2 regions of the Cytobacillus spartinae genome follow, and region 2 is predicted to be linked to the other one. Evidence: a T-box and tRNA genes for the amino acid it is inferred to sense, from the RefSeq annotation. Region 2 holds a T-box; the other holds one or more tRNA genes.
The links. A T-box is a leader RNA that pairs with one kind of tRNA and senses whether it is charged. The one in region 2 lies ahead of thrS (threonine--tRNA ligase), so its partner is inferred to be a tRNA-Thr.

Region 1 (15,617 bases), on a different contig from region 2:
TAAAGCAAGAAGGTTACTCTTGCCAAGGCTCTACATCGGACTTTGATACCACACGAAGTTCGTTTTTTAACACTTCCGGTTTTGTGCCAACTGGAGCCAATACGTATAGGTGTTGATTGTCTTTTACAATCTCGTACTCGGTTTCTCGGTTCATTGGCTCTAAAAATGCATCGACATCATCGGTTCCAATGAATCGTACTTTACTTGCTACTCCCATTTCTTCTCTTCCTTTCTGTTAATGTAGGGAAACCTTCTAACCAATCGGATACCATTTCTTGTTGCTCGGCATCCAATTCATGCCAGTGGGTTTGAAACCATGCATATTGGGCTTTTGATACCATAGGTTTATAGGTTTCATGATTAATAGGGAGAAATACGTACCAGCCTGTAGAACTTCCTCCCATCGGAATGTAAGATCGTTCTCGTAACTGGTCCACGCTTTCGTACGGATAGTCTCCTAAATTCGCTAGACGTTCCATTTCGTCTTGAGCAAATTCATGATGTCTCCCATACGAACATGGGTGAAATTGTCCTTCTGGATCTAACCAGCCTGATAATCCCATTGGTATTTCCTCCTTTAGACATATAATCGGAATGACAGGAATTGAACCTGCGACCCCTTGGTCCCAAACCAAGTGCTCTACCAAACTGAGCTACATCCCGTCATTTTGGGGAGACTAGAGGGACTCGAACCCTCTTAATCGGTTCCACAGACCGACGCGTTACCCATACGCCATAGCCTCAACAGAAGAATAGAGGGGTGTTCTATTTTCCTGTTCAATCTATGATTTAAGGTTAGGCTTTTTGTTTGCTGATCTTGTGCTTGACTAGAATGGCAACAGGCACTAACACTAAAGCAGATAGTCCACCAATGATTCCTACTTTTTTCTTGTTCATGTGTATTCCTCCTTGTTGAAGATTTCAGATTGGTAGCCCGTGAAGGAATCGAACCTTCTTATTCTTCTTGTAAGGAAGAACTCGTAACCAATGGAATCAACGGGCTATAGTTGGCGAAAGGCTTCCGAATTCTATGATTTCGGATTGATTATATCGTGCCTTTGCATTCTTTTTGGCGAAGGCACAGGGAATTGAACCCCGGTCTCTGCATGGACAGTGCAGCGTCATAGCCACTAGACCATACCTCCGAATTTGGTGGAGAAGGTTGGGATCGAACCAACATCCGAGGATTTTCAGTCCTCTGCATGATGGGCTCTGCCCGCCTCGAAACTCATTCTTTTGAATGAGTTGTGCGGAAACGATTGAAAATCGTTTTCGTGCCAGCCGTTAGGCTGTCATGAACCATCATTGCTACTGCTCCATTTGGCTTACCCTACCGGATTTGAACCGGTGACATTTCGGTTAACAGCCGAACGCTCTACCCACTGAGCTAAGGGCAAGATGTGATTGAAATTGGTACCGATGGCAAGATTCGAACTTGCGACCCCTCCCTTATCAAGAGAACGCTCTGCCCCTGAGCTACATCGGTATAGGATGTTGGAGAACAGGAAGGGACTCGAACCCTTTTCATATGGTTTTGCAGACCATACTCCCGAACCGTCGAGAAACCTGTCCATTTGGTAAGGCATGGGGGAATTGAACCCCCGATCCCGCCGTGAAAGGACGGTGTCTTCACCACTTGACCAATGCCTCATAGAATTTGGTTGCGGAGTAGGGAATTGAACCCTCGTTACAGGCTTATGAGACCTATCAGACGACCACGCCTAGCCCACCGCAATGATTAGTCCGAAATTCTTTCAAAAAGAAATTCGGATAGAAGAGTGCTTGAACCCGTATGACTAAGCCACTCAAGAGTTTTAACCTACTTAAACAGGACGCATCCTTGTAGGGGGAATCTATTACCCTTCTATTCTTCTTCTTCCTCTAACATGTGAGGCGGAATGAACTGAGCCATCCCTACACAAACCGCATACGCCATATCCATCAATTCAGGACCAGAAGTATTCACAAACTTCATTTTCATGGTCGTTTCGTCCTCCTCTTGAACCACTTGAGCGACAAATCCCTTTTGGATCTCCTCTTTGGTTCCATCGGAGTACAAGATGACAATGTTCGTTATGTCTTTTTCTTTTTCGATTTGTACTTGACTCATGTTTTCATTCCTCATTTCTCAAGGTATGTAGGTCAAACATAAGAGCCGGTGACAGGACTTGAACCCGCAAACACCCTCATTACAAGTGAGACGTTCTACCAATTGAACTACACCGGCAAAATGAACAAAAAAGGGGAATGCACTCTCTGAAGGGGGGCAGAGAATACATTCCCATAAACGATATACACTTTTGCCACAAAACCAGCCAACAGACAACAGGGATAGTTGAGGGAAAAAGAATCGGGATTAAGTATTCTCAAATAGAGTCAAAGAGACCATGTCAACGTAAATCGGTTGTTCATGTGTTGTGTTCTTTCCAATCATTCCGAACATGTCTTTCAACTCCTTTTCATTTGGTATACCTTTATACTACATTAATACCGATATTCAGTCAAGCGGTGAAATGGATTTTTTTTAAAAAAGTTTTGGAAGAAAAGAAAAACCCTTCTCCTTTTTGAATCCAAGCGGATTTCAAAAACAGAAAAAAGGTTATCTCTAACTTACTAGATAATAAAGCAGGACGAGGAAACCAGTCCAAAGCAATATGTTTACCACCTTGCTTGCTATATTCGTATGTGCGGTGTTCGGTTTCTTTTGGAGGAGTGTTCGAATCCCCCAAAGGACTCCAATCAGTGAGAGGATCACGAGCAACGGATGGCTTGTGAAAAATGTTATACCTTCATACCAAATCGTTTCAAGGGATCCACCACCTCCCCCTTCCACCCATCCAGCATAGTAGCCTTTTTGAAAGAGTGAGAGTTCCTCTTCGGTAAAGCCTCGTTCATAGTCTTCAAAGATGTACTCATTCGTGGCATCCCAATGCCCTTCCGAATACCCTTTCTCATAGACGGTTTGCTCTTGGGAAGAGTTCAGCACATGATCGTTATCCGAATCGTTATCGGTGGAATTGGAAGTGACCGAGACGACTTCTTCTGTTTCTTCCGCTTGTGCAGTGTCTTCGCTTTCGGAATCATTCCAGCCATCGGCATAGCCTTCTTCAAAAGTAATTTCGTCATAGATGACGGTGGTGCCATCATACTCAAGACCCTCTTGGTAATCGGAGTAGCCCCACTCGTAACCTGAGTTGTAACTATTCATGTAGCAGACCTCTAGCCCTTCTTCGTGGCCATCCGCAATTCCTTGTTCATAGCCATCTCCAAACGCTTGAGAACCTTCCCACCACCATTCGTACTCCTCCTCACACTCCGAGGTGTAAGAATAGGAATATTCATAGCCCAAATCGTAGCCTTCTTCATAGGTTCCCCCACCACCTCCGTATGAATCGTGGTAATGGTAGTCTCCGTAATTGAGTCCCCACTCGTGACAGTTGGTTCGGCACGTATGCCCTCCGCTTGAATCGGTATTCCCTGGATGAGCATAAGCAGGAGTGCTGAATAACATCGACACCACTATGACTCCAAATAATAGACTGAAACAACCTTTCATAGGTATTCTCCTTTAAATTTCTATGATTCTATTATTACAGAATCTACCAAGTATGGAAATGAAAAAAGAGAGGAGTTTTCCTCTCTATGGATTACAGGGATATAGGGTGAGAGATAGATGGAGATTCAACCAGAGTGTGAGCGGAATGACGTTTGATTTGAAAGGCTTGGATTTCCTCGCATGTGGCACGTCTCAAGTCTCCGTAATTCGAATAGCCATGCTTCTTTCCTTTTTCATCACAGATGTAAAGATGAGAGGTAAACACTTTTTCTATGGTAAACACGGAGCGATATTGGGTGCTATACACATACTCCCCTTCTTGGAAGTCGTGCAATGAGGTAGATGAGGTTGAGTTCATAGTTTTCCTCCTATGGTTTCTTCGATTTTGGCAAGACAAACAAGATTTCTTGTTCTTTTGAAAAGAAAAACTCAATTCTTGCAAGGTCGGCAATGTATTCATCGTCGTTTAAGCGAACCAATTCTTCTTGTAAACGCTGCTCTTCCCGCTTTACCTCTTTTAAGGCAAGGTGAAGGCTTTTTTGCTCTTTATGGGCTTCTTTGAGTTGGAAGTATTGTTTGGTGAGTGTGATTCCGAAATAAGCCCCAGCCAACAGGACCAGAACAGAACAAGCCAAGAGCCGACGTTTTATACGGACTTGTCGTTGTAGTCTTAGCGATGTAGTGGTGGGTTTCATTGAGTTCTTTCGTTCCTTTCGTGTAAGTATCGGTATTCTTTCGCTAAAAAGATGATTTCTTCGCACTGTTCCTCATTGAAACAGCCGATATGAGCCTCTTCACGGGTCAGATTCATCGAGTCCTGTATCCATTAATCCGAAAAACTCAAGAGTTTGGCTTGGTTTTGACAATACGGACAAATGACCATGGTAATCGCTCACTTTCGGGTAAAGGAATCCAATATCTTTTGCTCCTCTGGATCTCGTGGACGAACTCTTCCCTTTTTTAACCCACGTTCTTCTAAAATCTGCTGGTGAAGCGTGAGGGCTTCTTGGTGTGTTTCTTGGTTTTTTCGAATCTGTTGTTGTAATTCTGAAAGTTTTATGGTCTTCACATTACCTATCCCCTAATCGTTTTAAGGCTTCTCTGTTGTCTTTGAGGGTTTGTTGAATGAGGATCGTACGGGCAATTCGTTTTCGAATCTCTTGATCCCTCTCTACTAATTGTTTTGTATCTTCTTTTGGAACCTTTGATTCATGGCTCAAGGTGGTCATACTAAAATCCTCCTCCTTAATTCAGGTAGTCGATGAACAACATCGTGATCCCAACCAGAGATAGGGTACTCAGGACGAAGATTCCCAAGACGGCTTGAAGTCGCTTTTTCCACACTCGATTCTTTCCCCAAAAATCCTCTAGGTTTAAGACCAAGATGACCCCACACGAGACAGAAGCAATGAGAGAAATGGTAAAAATGAATGAACCTAACAGCATGAGAAACACCCTTTCCCGAGTTACATAAAAGCGGAAGCATGCACTCTATATCCGAATTCTCCCGTAGAGATTTCGGAATGTGCGGGGGAGCGAGTCCCAACCCCTCTCTTTCCTTCCGCTAAAAGAGAGAGAAATAGATTAGTTCGTTATGAGTTTCACTTCTTCTGGGGAATGATATGATCTAGTATTCTTTGCAACCCACTATCCAGTTGGTCTACTACCCTTCCTGACCAATCTCCGATGGTGGCTAACGCGTAAAGCGGAAGCCAAAGGGGAGAAAGAAGAATGACAAGAAGAAGACGAACTCGTTTCATCAATCGAAAGGACGCGGAGGTATACCATCTTCTTGATTTTCCGTACCGAATATCCATTCTCTGAGCCTCCTTAGACTTTTAGGTGGTAGAGTTCCATGACCTGTTTTTTCTCTTCCTCATCATCGGTTAAAAACCAGTTGCACTTTTTACAGGCTTTCACGCTTTTGATTTCCACTCGGACGTGACCGACAAATCGTTTTTTGTATTGACTGCTTTCGAATCCACAACATTCGCATGTATATCGTTTCAAAGGTTTTCACCTCAACATTCCAAATAAAAGAACCAGAACTCTTGCCCGAAATGGAACGACCATGGATCAAGGCGAGGGAACACTTAAGGATACCCACGGGTCGTGTCGCCTCCGCTCAGAATCTCGGCTTTGCCTATTCTTTGCACCCGCTTCACTGTACAATAGTCGTCATCTGGTTCTCATAAAAAGATTCCTATAAACACCCTCCCTCTTCGTTGAGAGGGCATGGGAGAGATAATGGAACCTAGTTCCCGCTAGATTCCTGTAGACTTCTAGTTTCCCGCTAGCATCTACTACTCTACTTTCACGATAGGATGGCTAATGAAGCATACCATTAGTATACCATGATACCGTTATTCATTCAAGTGACAAGGTATTCAATTTGGTTGCCAGAATTTGATTTCTGCCCATGCGACTCGCTTCATGGCATGACCATCCCCGTCTGGTTGAGTTAATTCCAGTTGAATCGGAAACCGCTCTTTGGGGAAAATAGCAAACACCACCCCATCGCCTTGAAACATAGGGGTTTGTACGGTGACGAGGTCACCAGGTTTAAGTAAAGATTTGAGTTCTTGAATATCCATGGTCATCCTCCTAACCATCGTTAGACATAAAGAAGAGCAAGGTTCGCCTCGCTCTTCTAGGGATTTCTAATGGATGCTAGAAGCACCACACTTCGTCTTTCTTGTGAGATTTCCAGAGTGTTGAAGAATAGTAGTTCGGGTTGTATTTCTTGATGAATTTGCCTTTCTTATCAGCGTATCCTGCACCCCACGTTGCATCGACAAAGTACGTTTTGTCCCCAATGTAGATTTCGTTCCAAACGTGTTCCATCTTTTGGCCATACACAACACTGGCTTCAATGCCTACTGCTCGGTGAAGGGCTGCGACCAGATTGGAGTACCCCGTACATTGAGCCTTTTTGTTCTTTAAGGTTTCCGTGGCGTTGTATATTTTGGCTTGACCTTTGTTCCAGTCATAGGCAATATTCTGCGTCACCCAATAGAAGATGGCTTTCGATTTATCCAGTGGCGTTTTCTTATCCTTGGTAATTTTCTTAGCCAAATCAACCATCGCCTTATCGGTGCTTGGAGCCATGTACGTTGGGTTTAAGAAGGATTCAGCAAAGGTTAGTTTGTAGGATCCCGAACCATCCATGAGAATGACAAATCCATTTTTATGACTAATCTTTGGAGTCGAAAACGCAAATTGAACTTGACCATTTTTCGGGATTTGGATGTTTACATACACATCCTTCTTTGGGTCGTTTGGGTCAAAGGCCACAACATGCAACACGCCTCTTTTTTGGTCTTCAGGAGACGCTTTTCCAATGATCGCCCATTTCTCTCCTTTGTTATAGAGCGTATAGGTTTTCAACGCTTGTGTGTAATCGTGACTCTTGGCTAGTGACAAGGCTTCCTGCTGCTTTTGACTAAACACCGTTTTGGATGGGAAAAATCCTGCATCCACCGACAACCCACCAGAAAACATGACAAATGCGACAAGTGTTACCAACAACCATTTTAATCCTCTCATTCTTTCACTCTCCTACAAATTAATGAAATTAGTGATGATACAAAGGAAGTGAATGCCTTCTGCTTCGTGGATTCTATATTCTGAAGACAATGTCTTCCTGTACCCAAATGAAAAGGCATCCCGTCTACCATGCGAAACAGACATTCAGAGCGGCTGATTCGCTAGAAGAAAAGTGCCGAATAAAAAAGCAGACAACCGTAGGAATGTCAAAATTCTTTTACAAGAAATTCGAATTCAGATACCAGCCATCTGCTTTAGTAGAATGATCGTGTAAAGGCCCTCATTTCTCTCATGTTCGAGATAAGGAGGAGATTTCCTGTTCCCAAAATGCACAACTTGTTGAACAAATAGAAACAAAGGGAATGTTTTTTATACCTTTATTATACAATCATTCCCTTGTTCTATTAAGAGTTGAACCTATTTCGATTGGTTGTAGAACCTTTCTACTAAAGATCCTCGTGGGGCTTCTTGGGTTGGAACTGGAAGATACGATGAAGGGGATGATGGAACAGACGGTGCCGTAGAGACTTCTGGAGTTTGAACAGACTCTTCTTCTTGAGCCATAGGCTGAGGACCATACATGACCTGCGGAGTGACTGGTTGATACACGGGATAGTGAGGTTGAGGAGGGTAAGGGATAGAAGGAGCGGTGTAATACATCGAATCATCTTGAAGTAGATTTGACTTGGTTGGAGAAAGTGGTTGCTTCGGTGCTTTCGGAGTTTTGATTTTTGGAGTGTATCCTTCTTTACGACGTTTGAACACGAAGAATGCAACAACTCCCACTCCTACTAGGAGAACCAAAAATCCTCCGGCTGTGGCTACAACACTCGAACCATTGGAAGAAGCAGATGTTATCTTCACCCAAAAAGGACCTTCTTTGACTTCATAGATGACAACGGCTTCAATGGCGGCTTTGTTCACTTCGCCCCCATCAGCCACAATGCGAAGAGAGTCGGAGTGTGAGCCTACCGCTCCATCTTCGGGTACTTCTAACCACGTTTTAATGGTCATCGAGTCATTGGGTTTTAATTTGAACTGTTTCACATCTCCGTGAAGATAGCCTTTGGACTCTACTGTAAAGGTTTGTTCCTGATCGCCAGAGTTTTTCACGACCACATCCTTCAAAGGAACTCGTTTTCCTTGAGGAATGGCCTCTTCAATTTTCATCTTGGCTGGTGCTACATTTAACCCTGTATTGGCTGAACCTTGAGTCACAAATGAAGTCGTCAAAACGACTGAAAGAATCAAAGCAAGCAACATTCGCAAGAACCATGGGGTTGTGGATTGTAGTCTTATTTCCCTACAATCTTTTTTCCTTACAGGAAAAAAGAATAGGGAAAAAAGATTAGTAGAATCATTGTTCATATTCATGACATTTCCTCCTTTAGATGGGTTGGATAATCTGAACTCCTTTCTCGGAATTCAGATAAGGGAGAAAAAATCTCCCTTATTTTGCAAGCAATGTCCATGTGACCGGGATGTTGTAGGTTCCTGTTGGGGTGTTCGCCCCAAACAAAATCTCAAGGTCGAAGTTTTCATTGCCACCAGCAAGGACCTCAAAGTTCGTGTTCTTTAGGGTTTGGTCTAACAGCGTAGTGGCTACCGCATCGGACACTGAAGTAAGCACTTCACTTGCTGCATCTGGAATCGTAGTCGAATAGGTCAATCCACTTGCAGACACATCTCCCACTTGGGCATAGAGTCGACCATCCACACTTCCGTTGTTTTTAATATTCACCACGGTATCAGCGACAATGACCCCGTCAATTTTTTGGTAAGTCTGTAAAGCCGTATTTCCGGTTACAACCAGATCCAGAGAAGGTTCTTGAATCTCTACAGAATAGGTAACGGTTTGAGCGGCGGAGGTAGCTCCGGCGAATCCTGCCACGAGGGCAAAAGCAAGGATTCCAGTTAACAATGGTTTGCGTTTTTGTTTGGTCAAAACAATCATCCTTTCAAAAGTGATTGCTCTCAAAAGAGAGACAAGTCTGAAATCCAGAAAGGGAATTCAGAACATAACTCCCCTTATTCAGGAGAGGTTTGTAAAGGAACGAGAGTCGCCTTCATCTTTTTCGGTTTGCCTTCTCGAATTACGGTCAGTTCCACAGCATTTCCGACTTCTTTCTCAAACAAGACCTTTCGAAGATCTAAGAGGTTATTGACTTCTTTTCCGTCAAATTTCAAGATGACATCGCCTTTTTGTAGGGATGCTTTGCTTCGAGATTCTACATTTTCTACATACAGTCCTTCTGACAGTTCAAACGGGGTTTCTCCCTCAAACTGCGAGATGGGGATGACCCCAATTCCAAGGGAAGGGCGAACGAAGTCTCCCTTTTGTTCGATGATGCCTGATACAATCTTCACGGTTTCGTTCATGGGAATCGCAAATCCCATTCCTTCGACAATCGGGTTATCAATTTTAGAACTTGGAACACCCACAAGCACTCCTTGTTCATTGACGAGAACTCCTCCTGAGTTTCCAGGATTAATCGGAGCGTCAGTTTGGATGAGGGATTGTTCCCAATACTTGATTCCGTGCCAATCTTCCATCGGAAGAATTCGATTGATAGCGGAAACCATGCCTTTTGTAATCGTCGAAGCAAAGTTTTCATCGAGTGGAGACCCTACCACAAATACGGTGTCTCCTACTTCCACGCTTGACTCTTCTTTTATAGCAAGTGGCTTCATGTCTTGTTTGCTCAATTGGTCCGGATTTCCCTTTAGGACGGCCAAGTCGCTAAATACATCTTTCCCAACCAGACTAACTGGAATCTTTTCGCCTTTTGGGGTCAGCAGTTCCATTTTATCAACCTCTTTGACCACGTGAGCGTTGGTGACGATGTACCCTTCTTTTGCGTCAATGAGGAAACCAGAACCGGATCCATTTTTATTTCCATCTTTGTCGTAGGTCAGGATCGCTCCAACAGAAAAACTGACGGATTGTACCGCTTTTTTAACCGTCTCTTCCTTTTGCTCAAGGGCTTCGAGTTGATGAGTGGCTTGTCCGAGGTCATGAGTAACCTCTTGTAGATCATTTTCGAGGGAGCGAATGTGTTGAGTGGAGGAGAAAATAGTGGTTGAGGTTAAAAGGAGAGCGGAAAGAGCAAAGAGTAGAGCGGGTTTATTCATGAAATACCTCCTTAATATTCTTATTTCCCTATATTTTTGTTTTTGTAAGAATCGGGAAAAAAGATGAATGAATCATAACGAACAGAGACATGCTCTGTTCTAGGATTTACAGAACTCAGAGAACGCCTTGTACGGTACGTCTCCTCTTTCTTTTAACCGCTCAAAAAGTTGTTGAGTACTTCTTACGTCTTCTATCGCTCGGTGGGCATTGACCAGCGAAATCCCGAAGTAATCACACAATGTCCCAAGTTTGTTATTGGCACTTGGAATATTAAGCGTACGAGCCGTTTGAAGGGTGCAAACCCCTTCTCCACTAAAGAGTGGAAGTCCTAGACGGATACAAGCAGCCTTTAGGAATCGGGCATCAAACGATAGGTTATGTGCGACCATGAAGTCGACATCTCCAATCCATTTGATGAATGCAGGCAAGATTTCTTCTTCGGTAGGCTTTCCGATGAGATCGGAATTCCGAATTCCCGTGATTTGGGTAATCACAGCAGAAATATAGGTGCCTGGATTCACCAGTGCTTCAAACTCATCGACGACTTGACCATTGCGAACCTTGACGGCTCCAATTTCAATGATCTTGTCATGACGATGGCTTCTTCCACTTGTCTCATAGTCAAATACGATGTACGACTTAGAGGAAGAAGAAGTAGCGACTTGGAAATGATAGGTTTCCTTGTGGCGACAGACCGGAAAGCGAGTACAGGAGAGAACACCCCGAAGAGCACGGAGTGTTCCGGTTTGGCATTGAGGACATTTCATCAAGATGCCTTCACCTCACTCAAATCAGAAAGAGCGTTTTCCACTACCTTCATTCTGTTCTCTATTTGAGCCAGTTGCTTAAGCAATCTCTCCTTTTCTGCGGAAAGATTCTTTCGTTCCTGTTCTAATAGTTTTTGAACGATTGGTCCCATTTTTTTACTCCCCCTTACATGCGAAATGGTTGTTCAAAGGCTTGAAACGCATCATAGGCACTGCCGAAATGATTTTTGGGTTGAGCCACACGTAACTGTTTGTTTAGTTCTTTGTCCACATCCATTATGCGAATGGATTGATCTTGGAATTCTCTTGAGACACTAGCCATGTCTTCTCGAAAAGTATCCCAATCTCTCGCTGTTGCCATGGAAGGTTTCGGCGAGAAAGAAGTGTCTTTCCTTGAGAAAGAAGTGTCTTTCTTCGGGAAAGAAGTGTCTTTCCTTGGTTCGTAAGAAGATGTTTTTATACGGTTAACAGGAGGTGCAGACGATTTTCTCGTGGCCAAAAGCAGGAGTAAATCATCATCAAGGATGGTTGAATTCTTAGGCGCTTTTTCTTTTTTTACGGAAGTGGTCAAAAAGCCGACAATTCCAACAGCAATCATGATTCCGCCAAGTAATTCCATGGTTCATTTCCCCTTTTCTTATCCTTTTTTCCTTCCTTTTCGAGTGAAATCTAAGATACGCTCCTTTTATTTTATCACGTTATTCATTAAAAATACACCTTTTCAAAGGGTATTCCAATAAAAAAACGCCCTCTCGGAGAGCGTTCTTCGTATTTTGTCACAGATTACAACACTTCATAGTCCGAAACCAGGATGTCATACTTGTCACGACCCGCAAAGTAACTTTTACCGACCGTCACATAGACGGCTAGTTTCTGACCCACTTGAATGTTGGCATCCGCTCCACGGAATAGCGTGAATTCAGAGCCATTCACGGAGAAGAAGCGAAGGTGGTTTTGTTTCGGTCCAAAGATGGATACTTCGCCTACTACACATTCCACTCGGAACACTGGACGTGGGAACCCGTGACCAAATGGTGCCAAACATTCCATGTGATCGCACAGGGTAAACATGTCTTGTTCAAAAATGGTAGCAAGATACTCGTTCACCGATACGCCAAGTTCGGTTGCTTCATATACTTCCTGAATCGCAGCGTGGAACAAATCAAAATGGGCAGGGTCTAAAGAAAGACCAGCGGCTTCTGCGTGACCACCCCAATTCACAAATACGTGAGGGTGTTTTTTCTCGACGGCGGCAAACGCATCGTACAATGAAAAACCAGAAAATGTACGAGCAGAGCCTTTATAGACCTCTTTCCCCGTATCGGTTTTCCCTTTTGTTAGCACGATGGCTGGTTTTCCGGTCATTTCAACTAATTGACCAGCGAGAATCCCCGCAAGCCCCTCATCGACACTCGGCATGAGCAAGACTTGTACCGGATGGTCTGTCAGCAAGGTTTCCGCTTCTTTTTTCGCTGCTTCTGCTAACACTTGACGTTTTTTGTTCCATTCGCCGCAAACATTCGCAAAAATGAGTGCTTCTAACTTCGTCTGAGAGAGGAGAAGTTTAAGCGACTCTTCAGCCGAATCCAAACGACCTGGTGCGTTAAGAGCTGGACCCATGTAGAAACCAATCGAAGTTTCATTTAATCCTTTTGGATCCATGCCAAGGGCTTTCATCAACGCTTGAATCGGAACCGAAGGCTTTGATTTCATGCGCTTTAAGCCTTCTACGACAAAGTAGCGGTTCTCATCGACGAGTGGCATGACGTCTGCTACCGTACAAAGAGCGGTTGCTTCAATGAACGCATCTTCTTCCCCACTCATCCCCATGTAGTCAAACAAGGCTTGAGCCAGTTTAAAGGCGATGAGTCCTCCGCAGATGCTCTTAAACGGATACGGACATCCCTCTTGGTGAGGATTGATGACGACATCCGCTTCAGGTAATGTTTCACCCGGATGGTGATGATCCGTTAACAGCACCGTCATGCCGTAGGATTTTGCAAGACGAATTGCTTCATGCGCACTAATCCCGTTATCAACCGTTAAGATGATTTTTGTGCCTCGTTTCTTGAGGTTCTCTACGACGGATGCTTTGATCCCGTAGCCTTCACGTTTGCGGTGAGGAATGTAGTAGTCTACGTTCGCCCCCAATTTTTTCAGCGTTTGAACCGCAATGGCGGTAGCCGAAATCCCATCCACGTCATAGTCGCCGACAACCGTGATGTGTTCTCCAGAGATAATCGCCATCTCTAAAGCCTCTACCGTCTCTTTCATGCCTTTCATCAAGAAAGGATCGTGGCATTGCTCTTTTGTTGGAAACAGATGAGCCATGACATCTTTCACTTGATGAAACCCGCGAACGGCGAGATGCGTGATGAGGTGAGGATGAAGTGTTGGGTATCCACTTCGTTTGAGTTGTTGTTGCAGAAGTCTTTCTTGAGGAAATGTAATCGGCTCAAGAGGCTTCCAATTGAGTGTTGCCTTCATGTGACGTCCCTCCTTCTTTATCGTGTCTATATTCGTATTATATACCTATATTCAACATACTAGACACGAAAAGCCTTGTCAAATAATCTTGTTTGACAGGGCATAAGGCGAGAATTCGTCACGAATTTCGCCCGAATCTTAATTCCTCTAAGGAATTAAGATTGATTCTTTTTTTGATGAGCATAGGCTAACAGGTCGGATAGCAAGAATACATGGTATTTTCCTACCTTTTGGGAAGGTAGTTTTCCTTTTGTCCACTCTTCATGGATATACTGGCGACTGACGCCAAGTAACCACGCCGCATCTCCAGAGGTGAGAAGAATCATGGGAAAGGAGGTTTGGTGGGCTTTCATGAGGATGCCTAGTGGTCGATTCCAGAAGGAAGCGGGAACCAGTGGCTCCGGGTGACCAGGAGAGCTGAAGATTAGGGTGAGAAATCGTCTAACCGCTTGGTTCACCGTCTCTTCCTGATGCAGCCATTCCGATAGAAATGCCTCTAAGAGATGATTCGCTTCCCTTCTCCCCTCCTTTCCTTCTTCGATCCATTGTTTATAAAGCGTTTCTTTGGAATTCGCCTCATCTGGATGACAAAGGAACGTGGAGAGGAGTTCACGGAATTCAGGAATGGAAATGGGTAGTTCTAAGGAATGCTGCTGGTAATAGGTATGAAACCCCTCTACCCAATAGGCTTCTTCTTGCTGCATCTCAGTCTTGGTGATTGACAACGCCATAGACCGTTACACTCCCTCCTTGAAACGTATAAGATGTTTTCTGAAGTTTTATCCATTGCATCCACGCCTGGATACTCACGGCACCAGATAGAATGGAAGCAACTCCATACCCCATTTCAAATGACTTCAAAAATCCGAATGCTAAAACGAAGAAGAACACAGCTCCCCAGAACATACGGGGCTTGCACTTTTTGATGCTTAACACACGCTTTCTTTCTAATTCAACTAACTCTTTTAATTGTGGATCCATTTTGGCTGGTAATACAGGGAACATGGGTCTCAACTCCTTTATGATTCGATTTAGAAGACTCTGGGCGTTCCTCCCTTTTTTAAGAAAGTTGGAAACTTCAGGATGTCTGTCCATATCTTGTTGTCTTCAGTTTACGCTGCTACTAAATATTGTGTCAAGTGTTTTGAGGTGAAAAGCATAAAAAAACTTGTCATAAAGAAAAACACTCCATCCAACGATGGAGTGCAAGAGGATTATTCATCCTCGATTTTAGCAAGCGTGATGCGTGTGGTTTCTTTTGAAACCTTCTGTACACAAGGCACTAACTCGCCAGTTTCTTTAAACACTTCTGTCGCAATCTTGATGAATTCCTTTTTGTTCACATCGACTTTTTGAGCCGCAAAGAATATTGGATTCGTCTCGACCAACTCTTTGGCGGCGGTGGTATCGACTAACTCCCAATCCTCTTTGACCGTGACACTAACCGTTCCAAGACCTGGATACGATAGTGATTTGCAATCGCCACTCTTGCTCTTTTTCGATTCGCCGTGTTGTTTCGCATCCTCGGCGAGCTCCTCACGAATGGATTTTTCCTCTTCTGTTAGAGCATCTAACTGCTCTTTGAGAGGCTTCATGAGGGCTTCTAACTTTGCTTTTAGTTCTTCGCTTTCCTTAGTAATCTCGTGTAGTCTTCCAATTTTAATCGCTGACATATGATTTTCCCCTTTCGATTATCTGGAACAAGAAGTTCCAGAAGCCTTCATTTGTCGTGCAAAAAACATATTGATATACATATATTATACCGTTATTCATAATATAAATTCAAGGGAAGAAATAAAAACCCTCTTAGGAAGAGGGTTGAAGATGAGTCAGGGCTTCTTGAGATTGTTGTCTTGCAAATACGAAGTCTTCCCAATTTGGGCTAGAAACCTCTGTTTCTTTGAAATCCACCATCGCTTGATACAACGGAACCGCTTCTGAAGCCTTGCCTTCTATCTCCAGAATATTGGCATAGTGGTAGACGGCAAGAGCCGCACGAGCAATCAAATCTTGGATGTCGCTCTTCATGATTTCATGTTCATACAATTCCTTTGCCTTTTCTTTTTCCTCTGTCCAATAGAGAATCCATGCATACTTATCTAAGAAGTATTCAGGATCTGGATAGTTG
Region 2 (15,617 bases):
AGTTACACTACCAAATACGAATTTACCTGCTATTGGCGGTCTAGATGGTGGAAAGTTCCTCGTCATCTTTGCTGGTGGACTTATTGGCCTTATCATCATGCGTTTCGCAGCTAACTTCTTTGTAAGGTTGCTAAACACAAGACCTGGTCTAGAGATTGCTGCTTTCTTAATTGTAGGGTGGGTTGGGGTTAAACTAGCTGTATTTACCATGTCACACCCAGAAGTAGCGATTATACCAGTTGGCTTTGCAAAAACACCTGAATGGAAAATCTTCTTCTATGTTGTTCTTCTTTTAATTGCAGTTGGAGGTTGGTTCCTTTCTAAAGAGAAAAAAGAAAGTGTAAAGGACCGTTAAATAACTATCTTATATAAAGAGCTTTTACTAAGGGAATTAACTCCTTTTATTAAAGCTCTTTTTTGTTTCCTACAAAAGCAATAGAAGGATTATACAAATAAAGGAAGAACATTATAGGTAGCACGAATGCAAAGGGGGACATTGAAGTTTATCTTTAAAGCAGATATAAACGGTTGGTGAAGTACAACTATTCAGTTGAAAAATATTGTAATAATAATATGAGGTGAAATGATGCAAGATGTAAAAGGAAATTCTGAGGAATACAACGATCCAATTTTATATGATACGGAAAATGATTTTGTCATTGAGGTCCCTTTCTTATCGAAATGGGCTTCTAAACCAAATCAAATTATCATTGATTTAGCATGTGGAACAGGTAGAGTTACTCTTCCTCTGGCAAAGGAAGGGTATAAAGTAATAGGTGTGGACCTACATACAGGCATGATAGATAGGGCAAAAGCGAAAGCTGCTGAACTAAATTTAGATATAGAATGGTTTCAACAAGATTGTTGTAACCTTGATTTAAAATTAAAAAGCAACCTAATCTATATGGTAGGAAATTCATTTCAACACTTTTTATCAAATCAAGAACAAGATCAACTCTTCACGTCGGTTAATCAGCATTTAGAACTTGAAGGGGTTTTTATCTTTAATACTCGATTTCCAAGTACAGAAGAACTGTTACAGCCGAACACAGAGGAGTATTGGCGCACTTATACGGACAAGTCGAGCGATAATACAGTTGATGTCTATACCATAAGTAATTATGATTCTCTTAAACAAATTCAACACTATAAAACCATTAGAAAAATAAAGAATAATCTTGATGAGATGATAGGCCAGAAGGAAACAAATATCTACTTAAGATATACCTTTCCTAAAGAGTTGGAACGACTGATCTCCCAACATAGTTTTGAAATTATCGATATTTTTCAAGATTGGAACGAAAAACCTATATCTAATGGTAGTTATGAAATGGTTTATGTTTGTAGGAAAGTAAAATAAACGTTAGAAAATAATCATAGTAAATTAGGTGCCGGTTTGGAAAAAGCCCTATGTTTAAACCATGAAAAATGTGTATTTTTATAAGCATGGGAAAGACTATTTTGTATTGGATATTTTTCATTCCTACTGTTTATTCATTTCTCAAAAACAAAGGAACCCATTTCCTAAGGGGGAAGAAAATTGACTTATATTCTTTTACTAGTTGGATTTGCATTATTAATTAAGGGTGCTGATTATTTTGTGGAAGGAGCATCAAAAATTGCTCAATCTCTAAATGTCTCACCATTATTAATAGGTCTTACCATTGTTGCGTTTGGAACAAGTTCACCGGAAGCCACAGTAAGTATTGTTGCAGCTTTAGAACAAAATGCTGGGGTTGCCATTGGAAATGTTGTCGGTAGTAATATATTTAATATAACGTTTGTAGTAGGAGTAACAGCTCTACTAAACCCATTAACAGTTGAAAGTGAAACCATTCGAAAGGAAATCCCATTTACACTTTTAGCTAGTATTGCTCTAATAGTGTTAATTAGCGATATTAGTCTACAGTCATTTCAAAACAACTTTATAACTAGAAGTGACGGGCTGATTTTTCTGTTGTTTTTCGCCATTTTCCTATACTACATTTTTGAAGTAGCAAGAAATAGTCGTGATCAAATGAAAGAATCTCCGAAAGCTCAGAAAGAAAAGACTTTTTCGGGAAAAAGCGTTCTATTTACCATCTTAGGTTTAGCAGCAATTATCTTTGGTGGAGATTTGGTTGTAGATAATGCTAGCAAAATTGCTATATCGTTTGGAATGAGTGAAACATTAGTCGGATTAACCATCGTAGCAGTAGGAACATCTCTACCAGAGTTAATTACTTCTGTTACAGCAGCATTAAAAAAGGAAAGCGAAATTGCACTAGGGAACATTGTAGGGAGCAATATTTTTAATATTCTTTTTGTGCTGGGGGCAGCTTCCGTAATTTCCCCGCTCGCAGTAGACAGCAAGATATTTATTGATGTACTGCTTATGATTTTACTTACTGGAGTCCTTCTTATCTTCTCAAGAACCCATTTCAAAATTGGGAAGTATGAAGGTATTTTCCTAGCCAGTGCTTATATCTTGTATATGGTCTATATCATTATTAGAAATTAAATAAAGTCACTAAATTTATTCTTTAGTTAAAACCCGAATGTCTAATATTCGGGTTTTTGTCTGGAAAGGAATTTCATCAAGTTGTTTAGAAGTTTATTCTGCTGGTCATGAAAAGGAGATGGTTGGATGGCAAAGGAATTATTAGCTGATTTTAAAGAGTTTTTAATCAGCTATCGAGAGGCATGGAATAGTTTAGATGAAGCGCAAATTGTGTGTCACTCCTCAAATGCTTTACAGGTTAGGTGGGCATCCCACAAAGAAATTGTTAGTGATTGGGATTATAATGGTTCGGAAGTTGGGTGGAAACAGGCATATGAAAGTTATAAAGGGAGAAATCCTAAATGGTACTTTGAGGATATTCTTACAGAGATAAATAAAAATAAAGAAGCAATAGCTGTATTTTGGGTGAAGTTTGAGATTGATGGTGAAATATTCGAAAATAAATTACTTTTTGTTGAGACATTTCGTAAAGAGGAAGGGGTTTGGAAGAAGATTAGAGAGTATGTGGAAACTAGTTTCAGTAGCTCAGATGCTATGGCGTTTTTTTAAGGCCTCTAGAGGGTAATCATTTTGAGTTACCCTCTAATTCGCAACACAACATAATCATTCGTGTACTGGGTGGCTTTTCTTAATTTTCCCGAGAATTTCTCTCCAAATTTGTTCATCTTCAGAGACGAAATGTCCTGCTCCTGGTATATAGTTTGTTTCGCAGTCGGGTATAGAAGCAGCAAGCTTTTTCATTTCATCAAATGGTGACATCTTATCGTTTTCACCATGCCAGACATAAACAGGTGTCTTAATTTCGCTTGCTGAAAATCCCCACGGTTTTGAAAGAAGAACGGGTTCATTTACACATTCGTCTACTGACATTCTAAATGCCTCGCCTAAATGAAGCATCATAGCTTTGACGTCTTCATCTGTTTGTAAGAATTTTCGATCCCACTCGTTCAAGTGTTTATTCCCTTTTTTAGTATCTCTTATATATTTTTCTGGCTTTTCAGTCATGATCTTTTTGTGCAAACGATAACTGGCTCTCATTAGCCAAGGAGCTTTCTTATCTAAAATAAAGGCTAATTTATTTGCCGTCATCATACTTTTTGGTGGTTTTCCGTTCGGGAAAGGGGTGGCACTTGCTATTAAAGTAGCAGAATGTAGTCTTTCAGAAAGTTTAAAAGCGCAAGCTGCTGCAAATGCACCGCCACCTGACACACCGATTATAGAAAACTTATGCAAATTGAATTGATCAGCTACTTCAGAAACATCATCAGCCCAGTCTAAGAGAGTTCGGTTAGGCTTTGGGGTTGATAGTCCAAACCCAGGGCGTTCTATACTTATAAGTCGAACTCCCAATGATTTAGCAACATCATCGTCGTCTAAATATAACAGGCGAGATCCAGGAGTACCATGAAAGAACAGTACGGGAATCCCAGTTTTATCTCCATATTCAATGTAACCTATTTTACGACCGTCTTTTAATTGTATCGTAAAGTCACTCATCGATAACTCTCCCTTATATTAAGTTTGGTTAATAGTTTAATTAACTTAAGTGTTATACAAAAAAATTAATCTTTCTGATGTGTCTCAGATGCAATTTTATATAATTTTTCGTGAAGATCCAGGAGTTTTTCAAGATCTTCCTTAGGCAGCTTAGCATAATATTTGTCTATAATGTAAAGCTGATTATGATCCACCATTTTATTGTATTCAATGCCTTTTTCTCCTAGTTGAACGATAATCTCTCTCCTGTTTTCTGAATTAATTTCTCTTTTAACGTATTTCCCTTTTTCTAGCTTGGATATTAGTTGGCTAGCTGCGCTTGCGGTGATAGAAAAATATTGTGATATCTCGTTAACGGTACGGTTTTGCACTCTTAAAAGCTCTAGGATAATTTTTTGCTTAGTAGATAGATTAGAAAATTCGTTATCGTGTAGCTTCTTAAAATCCTCTAAAAAAAAGGAACTCAGCGCATTAGAATAATCGACAATTTTTAAGCATATTTTTTGAATATCTTGATTCATAAAATCCACCTCTTAACTTAATTATAATGCACGCTTAATATTTAAGTAAAGTTAAATATTTAGTGATATTACATTACTTTTGTTTATACCAAACCGAGTTCAAGTTAAGAATAAGAATAGAAAACCTTTCGGTATTAAGAAATGGCAATGCCTTTTTAGATTTTTAGCTCCAATCTAAAATGGTCTGTACATTAAACAGTCCTAAAGCCTTTACCCCCCTAAAGATGTTGGGTATAATAGACAAATGTAATTATCACTATACTGAGATTGTTAATGTGTAGACGAGTTTACTGTAAATAATTTCAAGAGAATAATAGAGGCTAGGCTATTAGAACAAAGTGTTAGATGGGAAAGAAGAGTTTTATCAACTTTGTTTAACGGAAGCTATTTCCCTACTGGAAAGTTAGTTATTGAGTAGCGTAATAGATTTATAAATAAAGGGGTAAAGTTAGTTTTGAAAATTTCAGACAAAGAGTTAATAGAGGCTTATTACTCATCGCTGCAATTAGCGTTAGATCATGATTTTATTCATATGTTAAAAGTAGAACTAGATAAAAGGAATATAAAACTTGACCAAAAAAAGATTCAAAAAAATTAATTACTTTCACACCATTATTAAAGAGTATCTTTGCATACTAGGTGAGAGATAGTTAATTTCAGATCCTGTTAATTTGTTAAATGCACACTTTGTATATCTAATTACACTGGAAAATATTATCATAATAAATAGGGGCTTTATACAATCCGATATTTTAATAGGGGATCTGACATGACACAAAATTTTCTTGAAATAGATTCAATCAATGCAGATATATTTAATAGAGCTTTTGAATACGCACCTATTAGTATGGCAGTCATGGATGAGGAGGGTAAATTCCTTCATGTTAATTCATCTTTATGTGATTATTTAGGTTATACGGAAGAAGAACTTAAGAAAATGAGCTTTCATACCGTTACCCATCCAAAAGATTTAATGCTGGATTTAATGCAAAACACAAGGCTTCTTAATGGAGAAATAACTACCTTTCAAATGGAGAAGCGTTACATCCATAAACAGGGACATACAGTTTGGGGATTACTTAAAGTTTCTCAAGCACCATTTATGGGGAAGATGTTGACAATAGGACAGGTTGTTGACATTACAGAACAGAAGGTTTCTGAGGTGGAACTAAAGCGATTAAAGTCGTTTTATGATTTATCATCAGAAGGAATTGGTATATTTGATTTGAATGGTTGTATCATTCAGGTAAACAGGGCTTTCGAGGAGATATTTGGCTGGAAAGAAGATGAAATCAAAGGGGAAAAATTACCGGTAACACCTGATTTTACACTTGACGATGCACGCTATTTAATAAACGAAACACTTGAAGGAAGAGTAGTACGTAATTTTGAGACCATTAAGCAAAGGAAAGATGGAAGACTTATTACAACCAGTATAAGCATGTCTCCTATATGTGATGAAGAGAATAATACTGTTGCTCTCGCAGGAGTGGTTAGGGATATAACAGAAGAAAAAACAGTTCGTTCACTATTGCAGTCGTTCATTGATAATAATTTGGATCCTGTTTTAATTTTTGATCAAAATGGAATTCTAATAGAAGCGAATCATGCAACCGAAAAGTCATTTGGATGGACTGTAAAAGAATTAATAGGTACGAACATAGATAATCTTCCACTTATTCCCGAAGACCGAATTGATGAGGTTCAAAACTATAAGATTAAAGTTTTAAAAGGGAATGGGTTTTTAGAGCATGAAACAGTACGATTAAGAAAAGATGGCACATACATTAACGTACTTATCACGAGTTTTCCTATAGAGGATCATCAACATCTGATTAACGGGTTTGCCGTAATTAAGCGTGATATTACTGAAAGGAAGAAGGCTGAAGAACTAATGATTCAGTCTGAGAAACTCTCTATTGCGGGCCAGCTAGCGGCTGCTATCGCACATGAAATTAGAAATCCACTTACATCTATTAAAGGATTCCTAAAATTATTGCAGTATTCCAATGAAAAAGATTTATATTATGATATCGTACATAATGAGATCAACCGAATTGAACTTATCTTAACTGAGCTTTTAAGCCTAGCAAAGCCACAAAAATCGAAAATGATACAATGTGATATTCGAAAAACTTTGGAGCACGTTACTTCGTTGCTTGAGGCTGAAGCCAATATGAATAGCATTGAGATTATTAAGAAATTTGATCTAGAAGTGCCAGTAATTTTATGTGATGAAAATCAAATTAAACAGGTATTTATTAACTTTATTAAAAATGCAATGGAAGCTATGTCTAATGGTGGTTCACTAAAAATTGAAGTTTTATTGGATGATAAGATTTTTATTCGTTTTACTGATACAGGATCTGGTATTCCTGAAGAAATTTTATCAAAGATTGGACAGCCCTTCTATACAACAAAAGAAAATGGAACCGGCTTAGGTTTTATGATTAGTAAGAATATTATTGAAAATCACAACGGCACTGTTAAGATTATTAGTGAAGTTAATAAGGGAACTTCTGTTGAAGTAATGTTACCTCTTATACAAGTTCAATAAGATGAGGTGAAAATCCAAAAAGGTCTTTAAACCTTTTTGGATTTTTTAGTTTCATCGTTTAACAAGTTCGTATTTAAATAAATAGAGCAGTTCCTCAATCGTCATATCACCTAAATTTCCTTCTTTCCGTTTCCTAACTGATAAGGATCCTTTTTCCATTTCTTTATCACCAATGATAATCATGAAAGGAACCTTTTGGAGTTCTGTTTCCCTGATTTTTAATCCGACTTTTTCAACTCTATCATCTACTTCAATTCGGTACCCTAATACCTCCAGTTCCGATTTGATTTTATAAGCAAAATCCAAATGGGCATCGGAGATCGGCAGGATTTTTGCTTGAATAGGGGAAAGCCAGAATGGAAATTCACCACCATAGTGTTCAATAAGAATAGCCATAAACCGTTCAATCGACCCGTAAATCGCTCTATGAATTATAATCGGGCGGTGGGGTTTATTATCTTCACCAATGTAATGACAATCGAATTTTTCAGGCATTTGAAAATCTAGTTGGACAGTACCGCACTGCCAGCTTCTCCCCAGGGAATCCAGAATATGAAAGTCAATCTTTGGTCCGTAAAAAGCACCATCTCCTTCATTTACTTGATAACTTATAGACTTTTTCTTTAATACGGATTCAAGAGCATTTTCTGCTTGATCCCACATCTGTACGGACCCCATAAAATCCTCAGGACGAGTAGAGAGCTCAACTTTATAACTAAAACCAAACTCTGAGTAGAATTCATGGATTAAATCTAATACTTTATCAATTTCAATCTCAATCTGATCTTTCCTAACAAATAAATGTGCATCATCCTGAGTGAAAGAGCGCACTCGTAAAAGTCCATTCAAAGAACCTGACAGTTCATGGCGGTGAACTAACCCTAATTCGCCCAAACGAATCGGAAGTTCACGATAACTTCTTCGTTTACTTTTGTAAATTAGCACTGCACCAGGGCAATTCATCGGTTTTAACGCATAATTTTGATTATCAACATTGGAAAAATACATGTTTTCATGGTAATGATCCCAATGACCTGATTGCTCCCACAGTTCTTGTTTCATCATAATAGGTGTCTTGATTTCTTGGTATCCTGATTGTTGATGCTTTCTTTTCCAAAAACCTTCAAGTTCATTTCGCAAAACCATCCCCATCGGTAAGAAGAAAGGCATCCCAGGAGCCTCTTCCATTGACATAAATAACTCTAATTGCTGACTTAACTTTCGGTGATTCTTCATTTCAACTTCATTATGAGTTGACATATTATTTCCTCCAAAAATTTAAATTGAATATAAAAAAGACCACACTCATCCCAAGATAGGGACGAATGTGGTCGTGGTTCCACCCTAATTCCGCAACGTGACTAGCACATTACGCTCAAATCGATAACGGTTTCCCGATTACGGATACTTTTGTTCCCCGCAATAGCTCCAAGGTGGTAAATCAACCTTTTTCTTCAGGGCTTTCAGCCGGTGACCCTGATCTCTGGAAAGAAAAGTTAGGATGAATCATGTCCTTATCAAAGCAATTTATTATTATTTTATATACAAAAAACCGCACTCCTCCCTAGTAAAGGGACGAGTGCGGTCGTGGTTCCACCCTAATTTCGTAATGATGTCATTGTACATTACGCTCAAAAATAATAACGGATCTCCCGATTATGGATACTCTCTTTTCCCCATAATAGCTCCAAGGTGGTAAATGATATTCTTTACTTCAGGGGTTTCAGCCAGCGCCCCTGATCTCTGCAAAGTAAAGGTAGAAATCATTCATGTCCTTATCAAAGCCTTAAAAATATTCTATTGTAACTTGGATTACTTTTAAATTTATTTTCAGAAACATCAAAAAACCACACTCATCCATACGCAAGGGACGAGTGTGGTCGTGGTTCCACCCTAATTTCGTAATGTAGTCAATACATTACGCTCTATAACAGATAACGGATTTCCCGATTATGGATACTTACATTTCCCCATAATAGCTCCAAGGTGGTAAATCATCCTCTTTCCTTTAGGGCTTTCAGCCAGTGACCCTAATCTCTAGAAAAGAAAGTTCAAAATGATTCATGTCCTTTTCTTAGCTTTTTGTAATTTAAATGGTATTTTTATGAATTATATGGTGGGAATAACCAAATGTCAATAGGTATTTTAAATAAATAAAGTATTTATTAGTGATTTAATCCTCCTTCCCATACCCTTTGAAAAAAGTAATTAATTCAACATTCTTTATCCATTCCTCTGCACCAGTACCGTCCGGATTAGCTTTCCAAAGAGTTCTGTTATGATCCGTGATAGACGTACCTCTAAGCCATACAAGCTGTTTCATGGTTGAGACATATTGGGGTGCAAAGTCACCGAACCCTTTAGGTGGATGTGAAACTTGAATTTGTTTATTTTTAGGCAAATTTATAAAATAAAGAGAAGGAAGGGGATGTTCACTAAAGTCATTAGACCACTCTTTCTCCTTTATTCTTGACGTCACTAATTCATCATTACTAATCCAATCGAAGTCAAGGTCGGCATAGTCCTCAGGGGTGTAAGTTCCCGATACTGGCATTTCCCTCACCTTTAAATCCTTGTTCTTAAAGCCAAACACAATTCTCCCACCACCGGCAATAAATGCAATCGTATCATTAGATGGTGCCCACTTAGGTTTCCCCACATCAAGAATCATTTCATCTAAAACCTCAAAATCTTTTCCGTCACTAGAGATCACACATAGCATGTTGCTATCCATAGACCATGAAGCAGTAGGGGAAACAACAAAAGAAATCCAATTGTTTGAGGGTGAAAAGGTAAAGTCGCTCGAATAGACGGCAATTATTTTGTTGTTATCATCAACACCGATTTCTCGTGGAAGGGTAAAAAAGTGATCCACACCACCGAATAGAATTATATCAGAATAATTATCTTTCACCTTTTTTGTATATAAAATGGAACTTGTCCAACCATCAGGACGAAGGACACCAGATGAAGATAATAAAAAACCACTGCCGTCTGGTAACCAAGTGTAACCACTTACACCAGTAGCTATGTTATAAAATTTCTCCATGTCAGAAATATTCAAGATACCTTTTGAATTAAATGATAGTATATTTTTTCCTGGTGCCCATCTTGGTGAGTATCCATCGTGGAACAGTTTTTTCTTCTCTTCTGTTTGAATATGATAAATCCAAACTTCTGACTGATCCTCACCATCAACATATTCGGAAGGTACTAACCTTTGATAGATAACCGATTGACCATCAGGTGACCATTGAGGTGTATCAAACACTTTCCCTTCAAATGTAATTTGTTTCTCAGCATTATTTATAAAAATCCAAAGGTTTCCATCTCTGACAAAGGCAGCTTTAGGAACGATATTATCTGCTAAAATCATCGTAGGTGGGAAGAAAAGTGTACAGATGATAACGGATATTAGGAACCTCCACATATTGTTTACCCCTCCTAAGAGTATCTAATAAAGTAATCTTTTTATTATGTGGATTTTAGAGGAATTTAAGTATTTTTCTGAATAAGAGGAGTGGTCTATTAATTGATTTATTAAAATCCTTATGTTTGGACTATTCAAAGTGGTCGACCTATTATCCAAAATAAAAACACCTGACCAAACCGTCAGATGTTTTTAGGTGTCATCTTATGAAAATATGCGTCTATATTGTTAATCTAAAAGCTTTTACAATAATTCCATCATTAGCCGGCTCAAAGTCATATTGGGGAAGTCGTTCAAATCCAATACGTTCATATAGCTGTAATGCACTTTTCATAAATTCGGCCGTATGTAGACCAATGGCATCAAGGCCTTTTTCTTTTGTCCGTTTTATACATTCTGTGATTAAAGCAAAAGCAATTCCTTTGCCTCGAGCTTCGGGGTCTACTGCAAGTAAGCGGATTTCTGAATAATCGAGCTCATCCACATATCCTTCATATGCATCTGATTTCGGTGGAAACAGTGCAACACTCCCAACTATTTTCCCATCTAATTCAGCAACTATTAAGTCAACGCCAGACTGAATATCTGCTTCAGAGGAAATGGCTTTTTTTAGAGCCTGCCAATGCTCATCAGAAATGGCTTTCGAGTGTTCACTGTATGCTTTAATTCTTTGCTCACGAATAAAGGATACTTCATCTATAGTCGCATTGCGAATAATCATCTTAAACCCTTCTTTACTTTGAGTATAGGAACTTCTCAACTTGATTACTTAATTTTTGACGGTTATGTTCTGTTTTCCAGCCAGTAGAATCAGGACCTTTAGGTAGAATCTTGACTTCATCCTTATTTGTAAAAATAGTAATAGATAGATGATAATGCTGTTTAATCGCATCGAAATCAGTCGTATCGCCAAATCCAGGTGTTTGATATAAATCCCGAACATAACCCCAAAGATTAGGGAACTCACGAATTAGAGTTCGATTCGTATTAAATGCCGTGTAGTAGGCAGCATCGAATCTAACAAGAGTTGTATAAAGGCGTACATCAGAATCCGTAATAAAATTACCGAGTAGGAAGCGGCTATTAGATAAAAGGTCCTCAAGCTCATCGAGTCTAGCAAATAACGAATCGTAGGCTTGTTCGTATGATTCTTGAGATACTGCAAACCCGCACTTGTAAACACCATTATTTATGTCATGAAATATAGTGTCATTTAGTGAATCTATCTTTTCTCGTAGATGGATAGGGTATAAATCTGGAGCCTCCTCTTTATGGAATGGGGACCAAACCGTTTCAAAATAGTTTGTTAGTTTGAAGTAGTCATTGTTAACGGCCTCATTTTTCTTTGTATCTACCATAACCGGAACAGTTGGACGCCCAGCGTATGTTGAATCTGTCTTTTTGTAAATCTCACTTAGATACCTAATGCCCAGGACTGGGTCGACTCCATTATGATCAAGGGAAAATTCCCAGTCTACATGTTCAAGTCTAGGACGCATGGGGCTAACTGTTCCTAAGCTAATAACGTTCTCTAAACCTAGAATGTTACGAACAATTACAGAGCGATGTGCCCATGGACAGGCAGCACACCAGATAAGCCTGTATCTACCTGCTTCTACAGGAAGGTCTCCAGGATTGTCTCCAAATGGAGTAACAAATCTGTTTTTTTGCCTATTAAAAGAGCCATCAGAAGTGATTTCAGTAGCTTTGTTAGTAGATGACGACAATGATAACATCCTTTCCTTGAGTTGTTTTGAAAACGCATATAGGAAAATATGCTGTTTATCGAATCGTATTATTTGTATTTAAATGCGTCAAGGAATTTGCTGATATTTTTGAAAATTTAAATGCCACTTTGTTTGAGAATAAAGTTTTATATTCAAATTCTGTTAGATTGAGTGGGGTTAGTGTTAAAAGTTGCTCGATATACGGAATGAGGTGGCTAAGATAGCACGCCTTAGTTCATGAAATTTGCTTGGGATAAGAAAAGATTGCACTAAGATTAGATATTAGTGCCGAAAATTTGTTTGGAATGCGAAAAAAGGTCACTAAGAGTGTGTGTTAGTGCAAAAAAAATGCTTGGAATACAGAAAAACGGCACTAAGAGTAGATGTTAGTGTCAAAAATTTGCTTGGAACAAGAAAAAAAGACTCTAAGATCCTGAGTTAGTGCAAAAATATTGCTTGGACTATGAAAATATGGAGCTAAGAGAGTGTTGTTGCGACAATTTGCACCTCAAAGTTAAAACCAACCCCAAAAAAAGTAGTGGATAAACAGTTCCACTACTTTCAAGTACTTATTCAGATAAGAAAGATTGTTTATGCTTTAGCATTTCAATCCCTTTTTCAAGCTGATCATCTACAAGTTGTGCATCTTCAATGTGGAGAAGAATCGTTTGGTTGGCACGGTCAAAAATATCTCTTGTAGTGCTTATTTCATCCATGACAATTTGACTATACGATTTTTGTTTCTCAATCGTTTCTAATACATCCTTTACTTCCGTTTGGACGGTCTCAATGACGGAAGCAATCACATCTATTTTATTGGTTGTTAGTGAACTTAGTTCAATACTATCTTTAACGAAAGAAATATTCTGTTCTGTATCTCTTAAAGCAGCATCAATTTCTTGCTGTATGGTTCTTGTTAGCTCGGCTATATCTTTTGTACTAGTAGCTGTATTTTCAGCAAGCTTGCGAACTTCTTGTGCAACTACAGCAAATCCTTTACCGTGCTCTCCCGCACGAGCTGCTTCAATTGAGGCGTTTAACGCTAGTAAATTGGTTTGATCGGCGATATCATTTATCACTTTTACGATATCTTGAATTTCTTTCGAGCTTTTTCCTAATTGAGTCATGTTTTTAGATGTTTCCTCAGATTGCTGACCCATTTTTTTAATTAGTTGTTCAACCTTATTTACAGAGTCCTTACCCTCCTTGGAATGTTCAACCATTTCGTGCGTGGATTCAATTAATTTCATCCCTTTTTGCATCATTATCGTAGATACATCGTTTGATTGCTGACTGATTGAATTAACTTCACTAAAATGGTCCCTGATTTTACTTAGTAATTCACCTAAGACATGATGCTGCGAGTTTACCTTTTCATGTTGATGTACAGTGGACACTAAATCACTATATAAATTCTCTAGGAAATGAATAACCTGTTGATCTTTTTGTTGGATTTCCTTTTTTAATATGTCAACCTGTTCTTTAAGTTGTTCGTTTTCTAAAACTAGGGACTTTTTTACTCCAATCATTTTTCTCCATCCGCCTTTAACTTTATTTTAGTCATATTTAACTATATATTTAATAGGAAAGAAAAGGTAGTTATTTCGGAATTATTCATGGATATGTAACATTTTATTGAGATTATGCTAGATTTTCGTTGAACTGCTATGCCCGTAAATCATTTAACGAGTAATCTTTTTGTGGAATTTGATTGACCATGTGGTGCACCCCATGGTTTATGATGAAGGTATTGGAGGGGGAGCATGTATAAAATTAGCGAGTTTTCTTCAATTACTGGGTTGAGTAAAGAGACATTAAGATATTACGCACAAATCAAATTATTAGAGCCTGTTTATATCAATCCTAGTAACCAATATCGATACTATGATGACGGATCTTTTTTGTTGGCAATGCTGTTAGTAAAATTAAGAAATTTCGGGTTAACAATTCAAGAAATGCAATCGGTCATGAATGATGAATCGTTTGCTCATTTAGAGGATTTACTGGTTTTAAAAAAACAAGAAATTGAAAAACAGATAGATTGCTTAAAACAAAACATAAACGAAATTGATGAATTTCTCAAAACAGGAAGGGAGTAAAAAACAATGATTCAATGGAAAGACGAGGTCATTATTCAGGCGAATATCAAAAAAGTATGGAGTTTATTTGATGAGGAGAATATAACTAGAATTATGCCTAAAGTAGTTGAGCATAAGCTAGTTGAAAAGCATGATGGGGAAATAGGCTCTAAATATCAGCAAAAATATAAAGAAGGAAAACGAGTTGAAACGTACATCGTTGAAGTTTTAGATTATGAAAATACTGAAAACAAGAAGCATAAAAAACTCGGTTTTGTATTAGCTAAAGCATTTGAAATTAACTTCTCTTACACGTTAGAAAAAATGGCTGAATCAAAAACCAGGTTTATTTATGAAGGACATAACAAGGGGCTTAATTTTGTTGGAAGGGCAATGTTGAAACTTGGAGGGGAAAAGAATAATAAAAAAGTGGTTCAAGACTTCCTTGAACTGGTTGAGAAAGAATCTCTAAAGGAATAGTACGAATTGTGGCAGTCCTCAGGAGACTGTCTTTTTAATACTTCTTATTGCATTTCATACTTCTCAATCCAATCAGAATGAGGAAGATAATAGACGGTAATTACCTTTTCATATAACTCATTTGGATTATCATATTTTGGCTCAGGGTATAATTTCATTTCCTTTCCGTCAATTGTGATGTAAATATCGGTGCCACCTTTCGATTTTTCATACTCATCAACAAGAGTTGGTTTCCCTTTTACAATGGAAAATTCCTTATTGATATAGTAAGGGAGGTCTCTCCAGTAATCAATTGAACTCATTAGCATAGCAATACCCGCTATAATGATTGCCCCTTTTACCATTATGGTGGGATAATTTTTATCGGTTTGAAATGTTTTATTTATTGCGTCTGAACGCTTTTGAATAACTATTCCTGTTAGGAGAATAAAGCAACCTACTCCAGTTAGTCCGATTAGATAAAAGGTGAACATATTTGCCGCATTCCCGACTAACAAGAATATGCTAAAAAACATGGAAAACCCTATAAACAGTCCAGGATGAATCAAGAGTTTCACTCACTTTCAAGTTGTTCGTTTTTCTTGAAAAATGCTTTTTTCATTATCTTTGTTCGATTGGTAGGTATACAGGAATTTCAAATAACCATAACCAAAATATAGCGATTGGAACACTTACAATAAGAGTAAACAAAGGTTTTTTAAAATGAAGACGTAAAAAAGGAAACATTAGACAGTCAAATAATGCGCTCCAACCTAAGGACCACCCATATTTGTAGAGAATACTGCCTTGTACCATCAATACGAACTCTATCGCTACATATAATCCAA

Region 1: it has a tRNA-Thr gene. The T-box ahead of thrS (threonine--tRNA ligase) is inferred to sense a tRNA for this amino acid. The anticodon was not compared.

What each region holds. Positions count from the first base shown of each region.
Region 1 covers NZ_JBIACK010000004.1:106,790-122,406, reverse strand. Annotated here, with positions in the region: gene ACFYKX_RS10535 (hypothetical protein) at 14-217, opposite strand; gene ACFYKX_RS10530 (hypothetical protein) at 201-563, opposite strand; tRNA gene ACFYKX_RS10525 (tRNA-Pro) at 590-663, opposite strand; tRNA gene ACFYKX_RS10520 (tRNA-His) at 670-743, opposite strand; tRNA gene ACFYKX_RS10515 (tRNA-Val) at 928-1,003, opposite strand; tRNA gene ACFYKX_RS10510 (tRNA-Asp) at 1,071-1,145, opposite strand; tRNA gene ACFYKX_RS10505 (tRNA-Phe) at 1,151-1,318, opposite strand; tRNA gene ACFYKX_RS10500 (tRNA-Asn) at 1,322-1,397, opposite strand; tRNA gene ACFYKX_RS10495 (tRNA-Ile) at 1,412-1,486, opposite strand; tRNA gene ACFYKX_RS10490 (tRNA-Cys) at 1,496-1,572, opposite strand; tRNA gene ACFYKX_RS10485 (tRNA-Glu) at 1,576-1,650, opposite strand; gene ACFYKX_RS10480 (hypothetical protein) at 1,865-2,110, opposite strand; tRNA gene ACFYKX_RS10475 (tRNA-Thr) at 2,154-2,227, opposite strand; gene ACFYKX_RS10470 (YHYH domain-containing protein) at 2,606-3,556, opposite strand; gene ACFYKX_RS10465 (hypothetical protein) at 3,648-3,914, opposite strand; gene ACFYKX_RS10460 (FtsB family cell division protein) at 3,925-4,251, opposite strand; gene ACFYKX_RS10455 (hypothetical protein) at 4,449-4,625, opposite strand; gene ACFYKX_RS10450 (hypothetical protein) at 4,627-4,785, opposite strand; gene ACFYKX_RS10445 (hypothetical protein) at 4,782-4,916, opposite strand; gene ACFYKX_RS10440 (hypothetical protein) at 5,158-5,373, opposite strand; gene ACFYKX_RS10435 (hypothetical protein) at 5,387-5,566, opposite strand; gene ACFYKX_RS10430 (hypothetical protein) at 5,944-6,150, opposite strand; gene ACFYKX_RS10425 (transglutaminase domain-containing protein) at 6,227-7,081, opposite strand; gene ACFYKX_RS10420 (hypothetical protein) at 7,520-8,476, opposite strand; gene ACFYKX_RS10415 (hypothetical protein) at 8,553-8,993, opposite strand; gene ACFYKX_RS10410 (S1C family serine protease) at 9,131-10,234, opposite strand; gene ACFYKX_RS10405 (3'-5' exonuclease) at 10,334-11,002, opposite strand; gene ACFYKX_RS10400 (hypothetical protein) at 11,002-11,154, opposite strand; gene ACFYKX_RS10395 (hypothetical protein) at 11,169-11,621, opposite strand; gene recJ (single-stranded-DNA-specific exonuclease RecJ) at 11,786-13,489, opposite strand; gene ACFYKX_RS10385 (helix-turn-helix domain-containing protein) at 13,645-14,220, opposite strand; gene ACFYKX_RS10380 (hypothetical protein) at 14,195-14,494, opposite strand; gene ACFYKX_RS10375 (hypothetical protein) at 14,704-15,162, opposite strand; gene ACFYKX_RS10370 (tetratricopeptide repeat protein) at 15,296-15,617, opposite strand, start outside.
Region 2 covers NZ_JBIACK010000011.1:162,375-177,991, forward strand. Annotated here, with positions in the region: gene ACFYKX_RS19725 (TerC family protein) at 1-355, shown strand, start outside; gene ACFYKX_RS19730 (class I SAM-dependent methyltransferase) at 584-1,360, shown strand; gene ACFYKX_RS19735 (calcium/sodium antiporter) at 1,541-2,500, shown strand; gene ACFYKX_RS19740 (hypothetical protein) at 2,627-3,049, shown strand; gene ACFYKX_RS19745 (alpha/beta fold hydrolase) at 3,104-3,997, opposite strand; gene ACFYKX_RS19750 (MarR family winged helix-turn-helix transcriptional regulator) at 4,063-4,518, opposite strand; gene sda (sporulation histidine kinase inhibitor Sda) at 4,973-5,116, shown strand; gene ACFYKX_RS19760 (PAS domain S-box protein) at 5,288-7,075, shown strand; gene thrS (threonine--tRNA ligase) at 7,127-8,335, opposite strand; T-box leader at 8,390-8,605, opposite strand; T-box leader at 8,644-8,866, opposite strand; T-box leader at 8,939-9,160, opposite strand; gene ACFYKX_RS19770 (TolB family protein) at 9,249-10,505, opposite strand; gene ACFYKX_RS19775 (GNAT family N-acetyltransferase) at 10,726-11,226, opposite strand; gene ACFYKX_RS19780 (glutathione S-transferase family protein) at 11,240-12,232, opposite strand; gene ACFYKX_RS19785 (methyl-accepting chemotaxis protein) at 12,802-13,761, opposite strand; gene ACFYKX_RS19790 (MerR family transcriptional regulator) at 13,996-14,331, shown strand; gene ACFYKX_RS19795 (SRPBCC family protein) at 14,338-14,790, shown strand; gene ACFYKX_RS19800 (hypothetical protein) at 14,835-15,305, opposite strand; gene ACFYKX_RS19805 (CBO0543 family protein) at 15,391-15,617, opposite strand, start outside.